Linked DNA regions of Aggregicoccus sp. 17bor-14. The protein of the gene in region 1 interacts with the protein of each later gene in a pairwise test. Links are inferred from orthologs where the notes say so. Each region holds a gene or a part of one and is shown in the gene's direction. Other genes may lie near its edges.

Region 1 (9,934 bases):
CTGCCGCTGGTGACGGGCGTGGACCGCGAGGCGTACGTGGCGGACGAGGCGCACACCCGCGCGCGCTTCCGCCAGGCGCTCGAGGTGGCGCGCGCGTACGCGGCGGCTTCCCCCTCGCGCCGCGAGCGCCTGAGCGAGGTGCGCCTCACCGGCGACGCGCTCACGCTGGTGAGCGCCACGGGGCAGGAGGTGCCGCTGGGGGAGGGGATGGAGGCGGAGCAGCTCGCGCAGAAGCTCGCGCGGCTGGAGAAGGTGCGCGGGGAGCTCGCGGAGCGCGGGCTCTCGGCCGAGGTCATCCACCTGGACAACCGGGCGCGTCCCGGCTGGGTGGCGGTGAAGCTTTCCGGTGCCGGCTCCGAGAGGACCGGGACCGCGACGCAGTAAGCAATGGGACGCCCCCGGTCCGCGAGAGCGCGGGGGCGCTGGGAGGGAAGTCCATGGCGAAGCAGAAGTCCGGGGAGATCATCGTCGGCCTCGACATCGGGACCACGAAGATCTGCGCCATCGTCGGTGAGCTCACCGACAGCGGCATCGACATCATCGGCATCGGCACGCACCCGTCGAAGGGGCTGCGCAAGGGCGTGGTCGTCAACATCGAGGCGACCGTGGCCTCCATCCGCCGCGCGGTGGAGGAGGCGGAGCTCATGGCGGGCGCCGAGATCTCCCACGTGTACACCGGCATCGCCGGCGGCCACATCAAGGGCTTCAACTCGCAGGGCATCGTGGCGGTGAAGGAGAAGGAGGTGCGCGAGGCGGACATCGCGCGCGTCATCGACGCCGCCAAGGCCGTGGCCATCCCGCTGGACCGGGAGGTCATCCACGTGCTGCCCCAGGAGTTCATCATCGACGACCAGGGCGGCATCAAGGAGCCGCTCGGGATGGCGGGCGTGCGCCTGGAGGCCAAGGTGCACATCGTCACGGGCGCGGTGAGCAGCGCGCAGAACATCGTGAAGTGCGCGAACCGCACCGGCCTGAACGTCAGCGACATCGTGCTGCAGCCGCTCGCGTCGGCGGAGGCCGTGCTCGGCGAGGACGAGAAGGAGCTGGGCGTGTGCCTCGTGGACATCGGCGGGGGCACCACCGACATCGCCATCTTCTCCGGCGGCTCCATCGTGCACACCGCGGTCATCGCGCTGGGCGGCAACAACCTCACCAGCGACATCGCCATCGGGCTGCGCACGCCCGCGCACGAGGCGGAGCGCATCAAGCAGAAGTACGGCTGCGCGCTCGCCTCCATGGTGAACAAGGACGAGACCCTGGAGGTGCCCAGCGTGGGCGGCCGCCAGCCGCGCGTGCTCGGCCGGCAGATCCTCTGCGAGATCCTCGAGCCTCGCGTGGAGGAGATCTTCCAGCTGGTGCACCGCGAGATCCAGAAGTGCGGCTACGAGGACCTGCTCGCCTCGGGCGTGGTCATCACCGGCGGCAGCACGCTGCTCGCCGGCATGCCGGAGCTGGCCGAGGAGGTCATCGGCCTGCCGGTGCGCCGCGGCATGCCGCGCGGCATCGGCGGCCTGGTGGACGTGGTGAAGAGCCCCATGTACGCGACCGGCGTGGGCCTGGTGGTGTACGGCGCCAAGCACCTGGACCGCCGCATGTTCCGCATCCGCGAGGACGGCAACGCGTACAAGAAGGTGAAGAACCGCATGCGCGAGTGGCTCGAAGAGATCTTCTAGCCCTGCGCAGTGCTTGAACGACCCCCTCTGGCGTTGTCAACGGCCAAAGGGGGTCTTTCTATCCCTGCGATGCTACAGGGCCGTAGCGGAAAACTTGCCAAAGATCCCGTCCTGTTGATGATGGCGGCCTCAGTAGCAGGGGGGCGGCAGCGCGCGACCTGCCGTTGAAAGGGACCCATGGACCATTTCGAGCAGAGCAAGCAGGCCGCGAAGATCCGCGTGGTGGGCGCCGGCGGTGCCGGGTGCAACGCCGTCAACACGATGATCTCGGCGAAGCTGGACCGGGTGGACTTCATCGCCGCCAACACCGATGTGCAGGCGCTCGCCGCGAGCAAGGCGCCCACGCGGATCCAGCTGGGCCAGATGCTCACCAAGGGCCTGGGCGCGGGCGCGAACCCCGAGATGGGCCGCGAGGCAGCGCTCGAGAGCCGGGAGCAGATTGCGCAGCTGCTCGAGGGCGCGGACATGGTGTTCGTCACCGCCGGCATGGGCGGCGGCACGGGCACCGGCGCAGCCCCCATCATCGCGGACATCGCCAAGAGCCTGGGCGCGCTCACCGTGGGCGTCGTCACCAAGCCCTTCCTCTTCGAGGGCAACCGCCGCCGCAAGCAGGCCGAGCAGGGGCTCATCGAGCTCAAGGCCGCGGTGGACACGCTCATCACCATCCCCAACCAGCGGCTGCTCACCCTGAGCAACGAGCCGATGCCGCTGCTGGAGACCTTCAAGCGCGCGGACGAGGTGCTGCTCAACGCCGTGCAGGGCATCTCCGACCTCATCCAGTACCACGGCTACATCAACGTGGACTTCGCGGACGTGAAGACCATCATGAGCGACAAGGGGCTCGCGCTGATGGGTACGGGCCGCGCGGCCGGCGCCCAGCGCGCGCTCAACGCCATGCAGCAGGCCATCAGCAGCCCGCTGCTCGAGGACGTGACCATCGACGGCGCCACCGGCCTGCTCATCAACATCACGGGCGGCCGCGACATGACCCTGCAGGAGGTCAACGAGGCGCTCACGCTGGTGCACGACGCCGCGGACAACGAGGCCGAGATCATCTTCGGCTCGCTCATCGACGAGACCATCCAGGACGAGGTGAAGATCACCATCATCGCCACCGGCTTCGTGCAGCGCGAGGCGAAGAGCCGCATCGTGCAGCCGGTGATGCAGGCGCCGCTCATCGCGCGCCCCGCGCCTGCGGTGCTCAGCGCCGCGCGCGAGGAGGTGGCGAGCCTGGTCCCCGCGAAGAGTGGCTCGCGCAGCCTCAGCGCCGCGGATGCGGGCAAGGCCGCGGTGGCCACCGCGCGCACCGCCGTGGTGAAGGACCCGGCGCTGCCCCTGGACGAGGATCAGTTCGACATCCCCACCTTCCTGCGCCGCCAGGGCCAGACGGAGATGCCGTAGGCGCAGGGAAGGGGCGCTAGCGGGCCGGCAGCCGGCTCACGCTGGCGCCGGTGCCCAGCGGGCGGCCCGAGAGGGCGTCCGCGCGGGCGAGCAGCACGTCCACCTCGCGGTAGAGCGCCTCCACCCGCTCGGGCAGGCGCGGGGCGGGAAGCGCCCCGTCCCCTGCCAGCTCCTCCAGCCGGGCGCGCGCGCGCTGCAGCAGCTGGTAGGCGCGCAGGAGGCTGCGCCCGGAGCGCGCGCCCTGGGGCGTGAAGAGGGTGCCCTCGCCGTAGAGCGCCTCCACGGCCGCGCGGTTGCTCTGCACCCGGTCCGCGAGGCGGGCCCGGTACAGCTCCAGGCGGCGCTCCAGCCGCACGCCGCGCAGGCTCACCACCGTGCCGCGGGGTGCGCTCGCGCTGTCCTGCTCTCGGGGAGGGAGGCTCACGGGGATCAAGCTACGTCAGCCTCCTGACGTGCCGCAACCCTCACACGCGTCCGGAGCCGGTAAATCGGCCTCGCAGCGTTCGGCGCTACAACCCTGGTGCGCACAGGTGCGCTTCTCGCCTTGTCAGGTGCGGGGGTGGGGTTTAGGTTGCGCCGCCTCTTTCCGGGGGCCCAGGGAGGGCTGGCGCACATGTTCAAGAAGCTGCTCATCGCGAACCGCGGGGAGATCTCCCGCCGCATCGGCGCAGTCGCGCGCGGCATGGGACTGAAGACCGTGGCCGTCTACTCGGACGCGGACGCGGACCTGCCCTTCGTCAAGGAGGCGGACGAGGCGGTGCGCATCGGGCCCGCCCCGGCGAAGGACAGCTACCTCAACGTGGCGGCCATCCTGGACGCGGCGCGCCAGACGGGCGCGGACGCGGTGCACCCGGGCTACGGCTTCCTCTCGGAGAACGCCGAGTTCGCCCAGGCCTGCACGGCGGCCGGCATCACCTTCGTGGGGCCGCCTCCCGAGTCGATGCTGCGCATGAAGGACAAGAGCCAGGCGCGCAAGCTGGTGCAGGCGGCCGGGGTGCCGGTGGTGCCCGGCAGCCGGGACGTGGTGCCGGACGTGGCGAGCGCGCTCGCCGAGGCCGAGCGCATCGGCTACCCGGTGCTGTGCAAGGCGGCGGGCGGCGGCGGCGGCATCGGCATGGCGGCGGCGAAGGACCCCGCGGAGCTGGAGAAGGTGTTCCGCCAGTGCACCGACCGCGCGAAGGCCGCCTTCGGCCGCGAGGGCGTGTACCTGGAGCGCTACTTCCCGGCGCCGCGCCACATCGAGGTGCAGATCCTCGGCGACCACCACGGCCACCTCATCCACGGCCTGGAGCGCGAGTGCTCCATCCAGCGCCGCCACCAGAAGGTGGTGGAGGAGGCCCCGTCTCCGCTCTTCGCCGGCGGCCTCCACGCGGACGTGGCCCAGCGCATGTTCGCGGCCGCGGTGGCCGCGGCCAAGGCCTTCGGCTACGCGAACGCGGGCACGGTGGAGTTCCTGTACTCGGACGGCGAGTTCTACTTCATCGAGATGAACGCCCGCCTGCAGGTGGAGCACCCGGTGACGGAGCTCACCACGGGGTTGGATCTCATCGGCTGGCAGCTGCGAATCGCCTCGGGGGAGAAGCTCACCGTGCGCCAGGAGGACGTGAAGCGCCGGGGCGCCGCGCTCGAGTTCCGCATCTACGCGGAGGACCCGGTGAAGTTCTTCCCGTCCCCCGGCCCCCTCAAGGTCTACCAGCCGCCCACGGGCGAGGGCGTGCGCCTGGACTCGGGCTACGCCGAGGGCAACACCGTCACCCCGAACTACGATCCGATGATCGCCAAGCTGATCATCTCCGGGGCCACGCGCGAGGAGGCGATCGCGCGGGCGAAGACGGCCCTCGAGAACTTCCGCATCGAGGGCATCAAGACGAACATCCCCCTGCACCTGCGCATCGTGCAGGACCCGGCGTTCGCCGCAGGCCAGCTGGACACGCGCTTCCTCGAGAACCACGCGAAGCCGCCGAAGCCCTAGAGTCGTTCCACAGCAGTCGCGAGAGAGCAGCACCCCAGGAGGCAACAGCGTATGGCGGACGTGGCGGCGCACATCACCGGGACGGTGTGGAAGATCGAGGTCAAGGTCGGCCAGCAGGTCTCCGAGGGCGAGACCCTGGTCATCCTCGAGTCCATGAAGATGGAGATGCCGGTGGAGGCCACCGAGGCCGGCACCGTGAAGGAGATCCGCTGCAAGGAGGCGCAGGCGGTGAACGAGGGCGACGTGCTGGTGGTGCTCGGCTAGAGGCACGACGCGCGTGCACCCCTCCGCCGCCCCGCTGGGCATCGAGGACCGGCCGGACGGCGTGCGGGTGCTCACGCTCGCGCGCCCCAGCCGCCGCAACGCGCTCGACGACGCGCTGGTGGCCGCGCTGCACGCGGCGCTCGCCCCCGAGGCCTGCGCAGGCGTGCGGGCGCTGCTCCTGCGCGGCCACGGTGGCACCTTCTGCTCGGGCTACGATCTCACCGGCCTGGGCCCGCCGGCCCCCGGCGGGAGCCTCCCGGACGACGCGCTGATGGCGCTGCTCGCGCGGCTCGAGTCCCACCCGGTGCCCAGCGTGGCGCTGGTGGAGGGGGCGGCCTTCGGCGCGGGCTTCGACCTCGCCGCCGCCTGCGACTTCCGCGTGGGGACGCAGAGCGCGCTCTTCAGCATGCCCCCGGCGCGCCTGGGCGTCGTGTACTCGGCGGACGGCATCGCGCGGGTGTCGCGCCTGGTGGGCCCGGCGCGCGCCAAGCTGCTGTTCCTCACCGGGCGAAAGCTCGAGGGCGCTGCGGCGCTCGCGTGGGGCCTGCTCGACGAGTGCCACCCGGAGGCGGCGGGCGCGGAAGGGGCCGCGCTCGCGCTCTGCGAGGCGATTGCCGCCGGAGCGCCCCTGGCCATCTCGGGGATGAAGGAGACCTTCCGGCGGCTCGCCCGCGCGCCGCTCACCCCCGAGGAGGCCGGGCACCTGCGGCAGCTGCGCGCCGAGGCCTTCGCGAGCGAGGACGCGCGCGAGGGGAGGGCGGCGTTCCTGGAGAAGCGCCGCCCCCGGTTCACCGGTCGCTAAGCTGCGCGCCGCGCGCTACGCGCCGCCGAACAGGTCGCCCATCTTGATCTGCAGGGCGCTCGCGATCTTGTAGAGCGAGGAGATGGAGGCCGAGGACTCCGCGCGCTCGATCTGCGAGAGCAAGCTGACCGAGAGCCCGGTGCGCCGCGCCAGCTGCTTGAGCGTGAGCTCCTGGGTCTTGCGCGCCTCGCGGATGGTGCGCCCGATGGCCCGGTGCAGGTCCGCCTCGGGGTCCTGGCTGAGCCCCTTCTTGGAGAGCGCGGAGCGCACGGCCGCCAGGAACTGCTCCGGCTCCATGGGCTTCTTCACGTAGTCGCTCGCCTGCGCCTTGAGGCTGGCCACGGCGGTGTCCACGTTGGGGTAGGCGGTGGCCACGATGACGGCGACGTCCGAGTCGATCTTGCGGATCTGCTCGAGCACCTCGGTGCCGGACATCTGCGGCATCATCATGTCCAGCACCACGAGGTGGTAGTCCGCCGCGCGGAGCATCTCCACCGTCTTGGTGGGGTCCGTGGTGGTCGCGACCTCGTAGCCCTCGCGGGTCAGCACCAGCTTCAGGTAGTCGCAGTTGTCCTGCTCATCGTCGACTACCAGGATCCGAATCTGCACAAGTCCTCCTTAACCGGGAAATCGGTTCCAGTCGGAACCGATCCAGTGCTGGCGGACGTTACAGTATCACTGTGCCTGGGACCGAGCTTTTTCGTACTCTTCGAGGTGGCGGCGCACCGCCTCGGCCTTGGGGTGGTCCGGCGCGAGCTCGAGGAAGCGCCGGTAGTGGTAGGCGCCCTTCTCCAGCTGCTTCAGGTTCGCGTAGGTGGTCCCCAGCATCATGTGGCAGCTGGCGAAGGCCGCGTCCGCCGCGAGGCACTTGCGGAAGAAGACCTCCGCCTCCTTGAACTGCTTCTTCTTGAAGAGCTGGAAGCCGTCCTCGTAGAGCGCCTGGGCGCCGCTCGCGGGCGCCGCGGCAGGCGCGGGGGCTGCGGCAGGCGCCGCCGGGCGCGGGGCCGCGCGGGCGGGCGCGGCAGCCTTGGCGACGGGCGCCTTGGCCACCGGCGCAGGCTCGGCGGGGGCGGCGGGCGCGGGCCGGAGGGCCTGCGCGGCCTGGGCGCTGAGCGCCGCGAGCTCGCCGGCGTAGGCCTGGGTGCCTGCACTGCGGGTGAGCAGGGCCTGGGCGGCGGCCGGGCGGCCCGCCTCGAGCTCCTTCTGGGCCGCGAGCAGCTGCCGCTTCACGGCGAGCTCCGCGCGCGCGCTGTCCAGCAGCCCCTGCACCTCGGGCAGCGGGGCGCCGCTGGCATCGTGCAGGGACTCGAGCAGGTCCACCGCCTGCTCGAACTGGCGCTCGCCGATGGCCGCGCGTGCCGCCGCGAGCCGCTGGGCGGGGGCCGCCGGGGCCGGGGACTCGGGGGAGGCCGCGCTGCCCACGGCCGCGGGGGCCGCCGGGTGCACGCGCCCGCGCAGGAGGTAGGCGCCGGCGCCGAGCACGAGCAGCGCGCCCGCCGCGGCGGCGAGCAGGCCCGCGCGCCCGCGCTGCGGCGCGGCGGCCGGAGCCCCGGGCGCGCAGAAGCGCAGCTTCACGTGGCCGAGCTCCAGCACGTCGCCGGGGGTGAGGGGCGCCTGCGCGTAGCGCTCGCCATTCACCGTGAGGCCGTTGGCCGACTGCAGGTCGATGACCCGCCAGGCGCCGCCCTCCTCGCGCACCAGCTTCGCGTGGGTGCGCGAGAGCGAGCGGTGGTCGATGGCGATGTCGTTGTCGTCGGTGCGGCCGATCCGCATCTCGGTGCGGATGAGGCTGAACTCGCGCGGCTCCGAGGCGGAAGCGGGGGCGTCCACCAGCACGAGCCGGGGGGCCTCGGCGGGCTCGATGGACTCCACGCGCCGCGGGCGCGCCGCGGCCTCCACCTGCTCGCGGCTGATGATGGCGGTGGCCTGGTGGCGCGCGTCCGCCGCGTCCGCCTCCTGCGCGCCGTCTCCGGCCTGGGCCTGGGGCGGGGGCAGCGGCTGCAGCGAGCCCTCGTGCTGCAGCGCGAGCTCGTAGTCGCCGATCTGCAGCAGGTCGCCGTGCTGCACCGGCACCTGGCCCTCGATGCGCTCGCCGTTGAGGCGGATGCCGTTGTAGCTGCCGAGGTCCTCCACCAGCACCTGCTCCTGCTGGCGCAGCAGGCGCGCGTGGCGGCGCGACACGTTGCGCTCGGTCAGCCGGATGGTGTTGCCCTCCTGCCGGCCGATGGTGAGCTCCTCGCGCACGAAGGGGACCACGGTCTTGCGCCCTTCGTCGTCTTCGATGATGAGCTTGAGCACGGTAGGGGTGTCCTGTGGGCCCCAGGTATAGCAAACGCGGCCCGCCCAGGGGGAGCCCCGGGACACGGGCGGTTCTTCCACGTCGACCGGCTGGGGGTGGGGGGCTATAAGCGCGCGCGGGCGTCCCGGCGGGCGCTCAACGGAGGCGTTCCGGTCCGTGGCGAGCACCGAGGCAGCGGGCGTGGAGAGGCAGCAACCGCAGACCTTCACCGAGGGCGTGCTGGGGCCGGCGTACGACCGCGGCGCCTGGGCCGCTCGCTGGCGGGCGCTCTCCGCGCCGGCGCGCGTGGCGTGGGCCACCGGCCTCTTCGCCGCGCTGCTCTTCGTGCCGTACCTCGGTGCGGTGGGGCTGTGGGACCCCTGGGAGACGCACTACGGCGAGGTGGCGCGCCAGATGGTGCACCGCGGCGACTACCTCTACCCCTGGTACGAGACCTCCTGGTTCTTCTCCAAGCCGCCGCTCACCATGTGGATGCAGGCGCTCGGCATGCAGGTGGTGGGCACGCTGCGCACGGAGGGCGCGCTCGGGCTGTACACCGAGTGGGGGATGCGCCTGCCGTTCGCGCTCCTGAGCATCGCGGCGGTGAGCCTGCTCTCGTACGCGCTGGCGCGGCTGGTGAGCGCACGCGCGGGGCTCGCGGCGGGCTTCGTGCTCTCCACCATGCCCCTGTGGTTCCTGCTCACGCGCCAGGCGGTGACGGACCTGCCCTTCGTGGCCACGCTGGTGTGCGCGATGGCGTGCGCGCTGGTGGGGCAGCTGGACGAGACCACGCGCCACCGCAGCGGCTGGTGGTACGCCTTCTACGTCTTCTGCGGCCTGTCCACGCTGGCCAAGGGCCTGCTGGGCGTGGGCCTGCCGGCGATCATCCTGCTCGTCTACGCGGCGCTCGCGGTCATCCCCTGGAGCGGCGAGTCCCTGCAGGCGCACCTGCGCTGGCTGCTGGAGCGCGGCTACCGCGCCGAGGTGAAGTGCGGGCAGCGCCCGATGCCGGTGCTCTGGGAGCAGCTCTCGCGCATGCGCCTGGGGCCCGGGGTGCTGGTGTTCCTCGGGGTGGCGGGGCCCTGGTACCTCGCGCTCACGCTCTTCGACGGCGTGGACGACGAGGGCAAGGTGTTCTGGTACCGCTTCTTCATCCACGATCACCTCAACCGCCTCACCGCGGGCGTGCACACCACCACGCCGGGCGGCTCGTTCACCTACTTCATCGAGCAGGGCGGCTACGCCATCTTCCCCTGGGTGGCGGCGCTGCCCGGCGCGCTCGCGCTGGCGGGCCGGGTGCGGCTGCGCGGCGGGACGCGGGCGGACCACGTGGCGCTGATCGCCGCGGTGTGGGCGGGCTTCACCTTCTTCCTGATGACCTCGAGCGCCACCAAGTTCCACCACTACGTGTTCCCGCTGGTGCCGGCGCTGGCGCTGCTCATCGCGCTCTTCGTGGACCGGCTGTGGGAGGAGGGCATCGGGCCGCACGGCCTGAGCGTGCTGCTGGGGCTGGTGCTCTTCTGCGTGGTGGGCAAGGACCTCGC
Region 2 (6,966 bases), on another replicon or contig:
CGGCGAGGGCGGCCGCGTCTGGGTGCCCAAGAAGAAGGCGGACCCGCGCAAGCCGGCGGACATCCCCGAGAGCGAGCGCTGGTACTTCCTCGAGGAGAAGTACCCCAAGTACAAGAACCTGGTGCCGCGCGACGTCGCGACCCGCGAGATCTTCGCGGTGTGCCGCGAGCTGGGCATGGGCATCAACGGCAAGGACGGCGTGTACCTGGACGTCACGCACATCCCGGCCAAGACCCTGGACGCCAAGATCAAGGGCGTCATGGAGATCTACGAGAAGTTCGTGGGCGATGACCCGCGCCACACCCCGATGGTCATCTTCCCGGGCATGCACTACTCGATGGGCGGCCTGCACGTCTCCTTCGAGGCGGACAGCAAGACCCAGACCCCGCTGGTGGGCAGCCCGAAGAACCAGTCCACCGCCATCCCGGGCCTCTACGCCACGGGCGAGGCGGACTACGCCTTCCACGGCGCGAACCGCCTGGGTGCGAACTCGCTGCTCTCCTGCATCTACTCGGGCCAGATCGGCGGGCCCGCCATGGCCGCCTACGCGTACAACAACGCGAAGAGCGCCACGGACGGCAACGAGCGCCACTTCCAGAGCGCGCAGAAGTACTGGAAGGAGCGCTTCGAGGGCATCCGCAAGATGAACGGCTCGGAGAACCCCTACGGCCTCGCCAAGGAGCTCGGCGAGCTCATGACCGAGAACTGCACGGTGGTTCGCTACAACGCGAAGCTCAAGAAGACCGTGGAGCAGATCCGCGAGCTGAAGGAGCGCTGGAGCCGCTGCAACGTGCTGGACACGGGCAACCTGGCCAACCGCTCGCTCTCCTTCACCAACCAGCTGTGGAACATGTTCGAGCTGGGCGAGGTGATCGCCAAGAGCGCGCTGCTGCGCGACGAGAGCCGCGGCGCCCACTACAAGCCGGACTTCCAGCTGCCCGAGCCCAAGACCAAGGACCCGCGCCAGGATCCGGCGTGGATGGAGCTGTGGAAGGCGCGCCACCAGAAGTGGGCGAAGACCACCATGGCCCGCCACGACGTCTCCGGCCCGCAGATCACCTACGACGAGATCCCGACCCCGGTCCTGGATCCCGAGCCGCGCTGGTACGCGTAAGCCACCCCTCTTAGGAAGCGAGAGCCAACCATGGACACTGCACAGGCGAGCGCCGTCACCACCAAGACCGTGACCTTCCGCATCTGGCGGCAGGAGGAGGGCAAGGAGGGGCGCTTCGACGAGTTCCGCATCCCGTATGCGAAGGGCGCGAACGTGATCTCCTGCCTCATGGAGATCCAGCGCAACCCCGTCACCACCGATGGCAAGCGCGTGCCGCCGGTGGTGTGGGACTCCGCGTGCCTCGAGGAGGTGTGCGGCAGCTGCGCGATGAACATCAACGGGCGCGTGCGCATGGCGTGCTCGGCCCTCATCGACAAGCTCGAGCAGCCCATCACGCTCGAGCCGATGAAGAAGTTCCCGGTGGTGCGCGACCTCGCCGTGGACCGCGAGCGCATGTTCGGCGCGCTCAAGCGGGTGAAGGGCTGGATCAACGTGGACGGCACCCACAACCTGGGGCCGGGCCCGCGCCAGAGCCCGAAGGATCAGTCCACGATGTACGTGCTCTCCACGTGCATGACCTGCGGCAGCTGCCTCGAGGCCTGCCCCCAGGTGACGCTGGACAACGACTTCATCGGCGCGGCCGCCATCAGCCAGGCGCGGCTCTTCAACATGCATCCCACCGGCAAGCTCAACGCCGAGGAGCGGGTGCGCGCGCTGATGGGCCCCGGCGGCATCCAGGAGTGCGGCAAGGCGCAGAACTGCGTGAAGGTCTGCCCGAAGGAGATCCCGCTCACCACCTCCATCTCGGTGATGAACCGCGAGGTGAGCAAGCAGCTCTTCAAGGACATCTTCTTCCAGGAAGGCGAGCAGAAGGCCTCGGCCGGTCCGGGCTAGGCGCTCGCGCTGCTGCAGTCCCCCGCGAGGAACGAGGGCCCCGCTCTCCGGCGTGTCGCCGGGGCGGGGCCTTCGCCTTTGCGGGCCTTCAAGATGCTTGCCATCGGGGCCGTATTGCGGGAGAGAGGGCCCCACGCGTAGGCGCCCCCTCCGTCGTGGCGGCGCCCCCCCCTCGATTCACCCGGAGCCCCGATGAAGATCCACGAGTACCAGGGCAAGGAACTCTTCAAGAAGTACGGTGTCCCCACGCCCAACGGCATCCTCGTCAGCTCGCCCGACGAGGCCGAGGCCGCGGCGAAGCAGCTCGGCACCGCCGTCACGGTGGTGAAGGCGCAGATCCACGCCGGTGGCCGCGGCAAGGGCGGCGGCGTGAAGCTGGCCAAGAGCCCCGCGCAGGCCAAGGAGCTGTTCGGCCAGATCATGGGCATGCAGCTCGTGACGCACCAGACCGGCCCCGCCGGCCAGAAGGTGCGCAAGATCTACATCGAGCAGGGCCTCGACATCGCGCGCGAGCTCTACCTCGGCCTCACCCTCGACCGCGCCACCAGCCGCATCACGTTCATGGCCAGCAGCGAGGGCGGCATGGACATCGAGGAGGTGGCGGAGAAGCACCCCGAGAAGATCCTCCGCGAGGCGGTGGACCCGGCGGTGGGCTACCAGGACTTCATCGGCCGCAAGCTCGCCTTCGGCCTGGGCCTCAGCGGCAACACGGTGAACAAGTTCACCCAGTTCTGCTCGGCGCTCTACCGCATGTACGTGGAGACGGACGCCTCCATCGTCGAGGTGAACCCGCTCGTGGTCCTCAAGGACGGCGGCGTGGTGGCGCTCGATGCGAAGGTGGACTTCGACGACAACGCCATGTACCGCCACCGCGACCTGGCCGAGTTCCGCGACATCAACGAGGAGGACCCCCGCGAGGCGGCCGCCAAGGAGCACGACCTCGCGTACATCGCGCTGGACGGCAACATCGGCTGCATGGTGAACGGCGCGGGCCTGGCCATGGCCACCATGGACACCATCAAGCTGGTGGGCGGCGCGCCCGCGAACTTCCTGGACGTGGGCGGCGGCGCGACGAAGGAGAAGGTGACGGCGGCCTTCAAGCTCATCCTCGCGGACCCCGCGGTGAAGGCGGTGCTCGTCAACATCTTCGGCGGCATCATGAAGTGCGACGTGATCGCCGAGGGCGTGATCGCGGCGGCGAAGGAAGTGCAGCTCAAGATCCCGCTCGTCGTGCGGCTCGAGGGCACGAACGTGAAGGAGGGCAAGGCGCTGCTGAGCAACTCCGGCCTCGCCATCACCCCCGCGGACAACCTGCGCCAGGCGGCCGAGAAGGCCGTGGCCGCGGTCAAGGGCTCGAAGTAATCGCCCGCGCTCCCTTCCCAACCCTTTCGACTCACCCCAGGTAGACCATGAGCATCCTCGTCAACCAAGACACCAAGGTCATCGTCCACGGCATCACGGGCTCGGCCGGCTCCTTCCACGCGAAGCAGATGCTGGAGTACGGCACGAAGATCGTGGCCGGCATGACCCCCGGCAAGGGCGGCACCACCTTCGAGAACAAGGTCCCCGTCTTCAACACCGTCAGCGAGGCGGTGAAGCAGACCGGCGCCAACACCAGCTGCATCTTCGTGCCCCCGGCCTTCGCCGCGGACTCGATCATGGAGGCCGCCGACGCGGGCGTGTCCCTGATCATCACCATCACCGAGGGCATCCCGGTGAACGACATGGTGCGCGCGAAGCGCTACCTCGCCGGCAAGAACGTGCGCCTGGTGGGCCCCAACTGCCCCGGCGTCATCACCCCCGGCGCCAAGTGCAAGATCGGCATCATGCCGGGCTTCATCCACAAGCCGGGCCGCATCGGCGTGGTGAGCCGCTCCGGCACGCTCACCTACGAGGCGGTGTACCAGCTCACGCAGCTGGGGCTCGGCCAGTCCACCGCGGTGGGCATCGGCGGTGACCCGGTGAACGGCACCGACTTCGTGGACGTGCTCAAGCTCTTCAACGCGGACCCCGAGACCGACGCGGTCATCATGATCGGCGAGATCGGCGGCAGCGCGGAGGAGGCGGGCGCCGAGTACATCGCGAAGGAGTTCACCAAGCCGGTGGCGGGCTTCATCGCCGGTGGCAGCGCCCCTCCGGGCAAGCGCATGGGCCACGCGGGCGCCATCATCTCGGGCGGCAAGGGCACCGCCGCCGAGAAGATCAAGGCGATGGAGGCCGCGGGCGTGGTGATGGCCGCGAGCCCCACCGAGCTCGGGACCACCCTGCAGGAGGCCGTGAAGCGCGGCCCCGCGAAGCGCCGCTAAGTCACTTCACCACCCACTACACAGGAGCCACACGAACATGGCCATTGAGCGCACGCTGTCGATCATCAAGCCGGACGGTCTCGAGAAGGGCGTCATCGGCAAGATCATCTCCCGCTTCGAGGAGAAGGGTCTCAAGCCCGTTGCCATCCGCCTGCAGCAGCTCTCGCAGAAGGAGGCCGAGGGCTTCTACGCGGTGCACAAGGAGCGCCCCTTCTTCAAGGACCTGGTGTCCTTCATGATCTCCGGCCCCGTGGTCCTCATGGTGCTCGAGGGCGAGGGCGCGGTGCTCAAGAACCGCGACATCATGGGCGCGACCAACCCTGCGAACGCCGCCCCCGGCACCATCCGCAAGGACTTCGCCACCAGCATCGACAAGAACACCGTGCACGGCTCGGACAGCCTGGAGAACGCGAAGATCGAGGTCGCGTACTTCTTCCGCGAGACCGAGATCCAGACCTACACGGTCCAGAAGTAGGCCCGTCCCTCCGGCCTGCGCGGCCCGGCCGCTCCGCTCCCCGCCAGGCGGGGGGCAGAGGCCGGGCCGCCGCCGTTTCAGTGCGCGGAGGGCAGGGGGCTTTGACGCCCGCCTCCCGCTGTGGGAAGCCTCTCCGTCACCTCGCCGTTAAGACTCCCGCGATGTCGCTCACCCTTCCTGACACCACGCCCATCCCCGCCCCGCCGCCGGCCAAGCGGGTGGACGTGTCTGCGCTCTCGCTCGAGGCGCTCACCCGCTACCTCACCGAGGAGCTGGGCGAGCGTCCCTTCCGCGCGGCGCAGCTGTTCCGCTGGATGCACCAGCGCGGGGCGGTGAGCTTCGAGGAGATGACGGACCTGTCCAAGGTGCTGCGCGAGAAGCTCAAGGAGCACGCGCAGATTGCCCCGCTCGTGAAGGACCTCGAGCAGCGCAGCGTGGACGGCACCATCAAGTTCCGCTTCAAGACGCACGACGGGCGCTACATCGAGAGCGTGTACATGCCCTCGGAGGACCGGCGCACCCTGTGCGTGAGCACGCAGGTGGGCTGCGCGATGGCGTGCACCTTCTGCATGACGGGCACCATGGGGCTCAAGCGCAACCTGACGGCTGGCGAGATCGTCGCCCAGGTGCACGCGGTGAACCGCGCGGTGCGCGAGGAGGAGGGGCACGAGACCTTCCGCCCCCTCTCGAACCTCGTCTTCATGGGCATGGGCGAGCCCCTGCACAACTTCGAGAACCTCAAGACGGCGCTCTCCATCCTGAAGCACAAGGAGGGGCCGAACTTCAGCCACCGGCACATCACCGTGAGCACGGTGGGCCTGGTGCCGATGATCGAGCGCTTCGGCGCCGAGACGGACGTGAAGCTCGCCATCAGCCTCAACGCGAGCACCGACGAGCAGCGCAGCAAGAGCATGCCGGTCAACCGCAAGTGGAACATCGCGGCGCTCATGGACGCCTGCCGCAAGTTCCCCCTGCGCCAGGGCCGGCGCATCACCTTCGAGTACGTGCTCATCAAGGGCTTCAACGACGCGGACGAGGACGCGCACCGGCTGGTGAAGCTGCTCGCAGGCATCCCGGCGAAGGTGAACCTCATCCCGTACAACGCGAACCCCGGCCTGGGCGTGGACGGGCAGCCCTTCGAGAGCACCCCGGAGCAGCGCGCCGAGGAGTTCCGCGCCATCCTCTCCGACGGCCACGTGGCGGCCTACATCCGCCGCAACCGGGGCCGAGACATTGCCGGCGCCTGCGGGCAGCTGGCCAACCGGGGTGATCAGAGCCCCACAGCACAGACCCAAGCACCCGTTGTTACTTGACAATCCGGGCGGCGCCGAATATGGACGCTGCCCCTTTCCCCAACTGGTTGGAGCAGACCATGGCCGTTGTTCTCCGTCTTGCCCGCGCGGGCGCCAAGAAGATGCCGTACTACCACGTGGTTGCGACCGACTCGCGCAACCCCCGCGACGGTAAGTTCATCGAGGCGGTCGGTGCGTACGACCCGAACCAGACCCCCGCGAAGGTGGAGTTCGACTACGACCGCCTCGAGTACTGGCTCAAGACGGGCGCGACCCCCTCCGAGACGGTGGCGGACCTCATCAAGCGCACGCCGAAGACGCAGACCCCGGCCTAACTCCCGCCCGGACTTCCGGACGTGGAGAGGCTTCTCACCTACCTGGCGCAGGCCCTGGTCGACAAACCCGACCAGGTGAGCCTCCGTGTGTCCGACGTGGAGGGTGCCCGGCTCTATGAGCTGCGGGTGGCCCCCGAGGACATCGGCAAGGTCATCGGCCGTGATGGGCGCACCGTGGGCGCCCTCCGGACGCTGCTCGGCGCCGCGGCCCAGAAGGACGGGCAGAAGGTGCGGCTGGAGATCGCGGACGACCGGCGCCCCGGCGGGGCTCCCGGTGCTGCTCCGGGCTCGCCGCCGTCCCCGGGTCCGGGCTCGGATTCAGGCTCGTGAGCCGCACGCCGGCGCCGCACCTCGCGCTGGGCTACGTGGCCCGCGCGCACGGCCTGCAGGGAGAGGTGGCGGTGCGCACCTTCGACCCCGCCTCGGATGCGCTCGACTACGTGCCGCGCGTGCTGGTGCGCCCGCGCGTGGGCCCCGAGCGCGTGCTGGCCATCGAGAGCGTGCGCGGCGCCTCCAAGGAGACCCTGGTCTCCTTCGAGGCGGTGCAGGGGCGCAGCGACGCCGAGGCCCTGGTGGGTGCCAGCGTGCTCGCGTTCCGCGAGGACCTGGA

Evidence for each region.
Region 2: the proteins of ftsZ (region 1) and rlmN interact in binary tests that used the Escherichia coli proteins (3 or more experiments, as listed by UniProt). The link is inferred for Aggregicoccus sp. 17bor-14 from one-to-one orthologs.

What each region holds. Positions count from the first base shown.
Region 1 is NZ_VJZZ01000009.1:195,965-205,898, forward strand. Bases 1,108-3,962 are described here. They hold ftsZ (cell division protein FtsZ), read left to right. Parts: upstream 1,108-1,850; coding sequence 1,851-3,074; downstream 3,075-3,962. Other genes in these bases: ftsA (cell division protein FtsA), read left to right, coding at 1,108-1,673; FGE12_RS18630 (hypothetical protein), read right to left, coding at 3,091-3,498; FGE12_RS18635 (acetyl/propionyl/methylcrotonyl-CoA carboxylase subunit alpha), read left to right, coding at 3,688-3,962. Outside these bases: FGE12_RS18615 (cell division protein FtsQ/DivIB), read left to right, coding at 1-384; more of ftsA, read left to right, coding at 438-1,107; more of FGE12_RS18635, read left to right, coding at 3,963-5,046; FGE12_RS18640 (biotin/lipoyl-binding carrier protein), read left to right, coding at 5,098-5,310; FGE12_RS18645 (enoyl-CoA hydratase/isomerase family protein), read left to right, coding at 5,324-6,112; FGE12_RS18650 (response regulator), read right to left, coding at 6,128-6,721; FGE12_RS18655 (FHA domain-containing protein), read right to left, coding at 6,788-8,410; FGE12_RS18660 (glycosyltransferase family 39 protein), read left to right, coding at 8,568-9,934. UniProt on the Escherichia coli protein: Essential cell division protein that forms a contractile ring structure (Z ring) at the future cell division site. The regulation of the ring assembly controls the timing and the location of cell division.
Region 2 is NZ_VJZZ01000008.1:32,770-39,735, reverse strand. Bases 4,064-6,966 are described here. They hold rlmN (23S rRNA (adenine(2503)-C(2))-methyltransferase RlmN), read left to right. Parts: upstream 4,064-4,890; coding sequence 4,891-6,042; downstream 6,043-6,966. Other genes in these bases: rimM (ribosome maturation factor RimM), read left to right, coding at 6,683-6,966; FGE12_RS16240 (KH domain-containing protein), read left to right, coding at 6,378-6,686; rpsP (30S ribosomal protein S16), read left to right, coding at 6,102-6,356; ndk (nucleoside-diphosphate kinase), read left to right, coding at 4,292-4,729; sucD (succinate--CoA ligase subunit alpha), read left to right, coding at 4,064-4,254. Also shown: sdhA (succinate dehydrogenase flavoprotein subunit), read left to right, coding at 1-1,114; sdhB (succinate dehydrogenase iron-sulfur subunit), read left to right, coding at 1,145-1,948; sucC (ADP-forming succinate--CoA ligase subunit beta), read left to right, coding at 2,141-3,310; more of sucD, read left to right, coding at 3,358-4,063.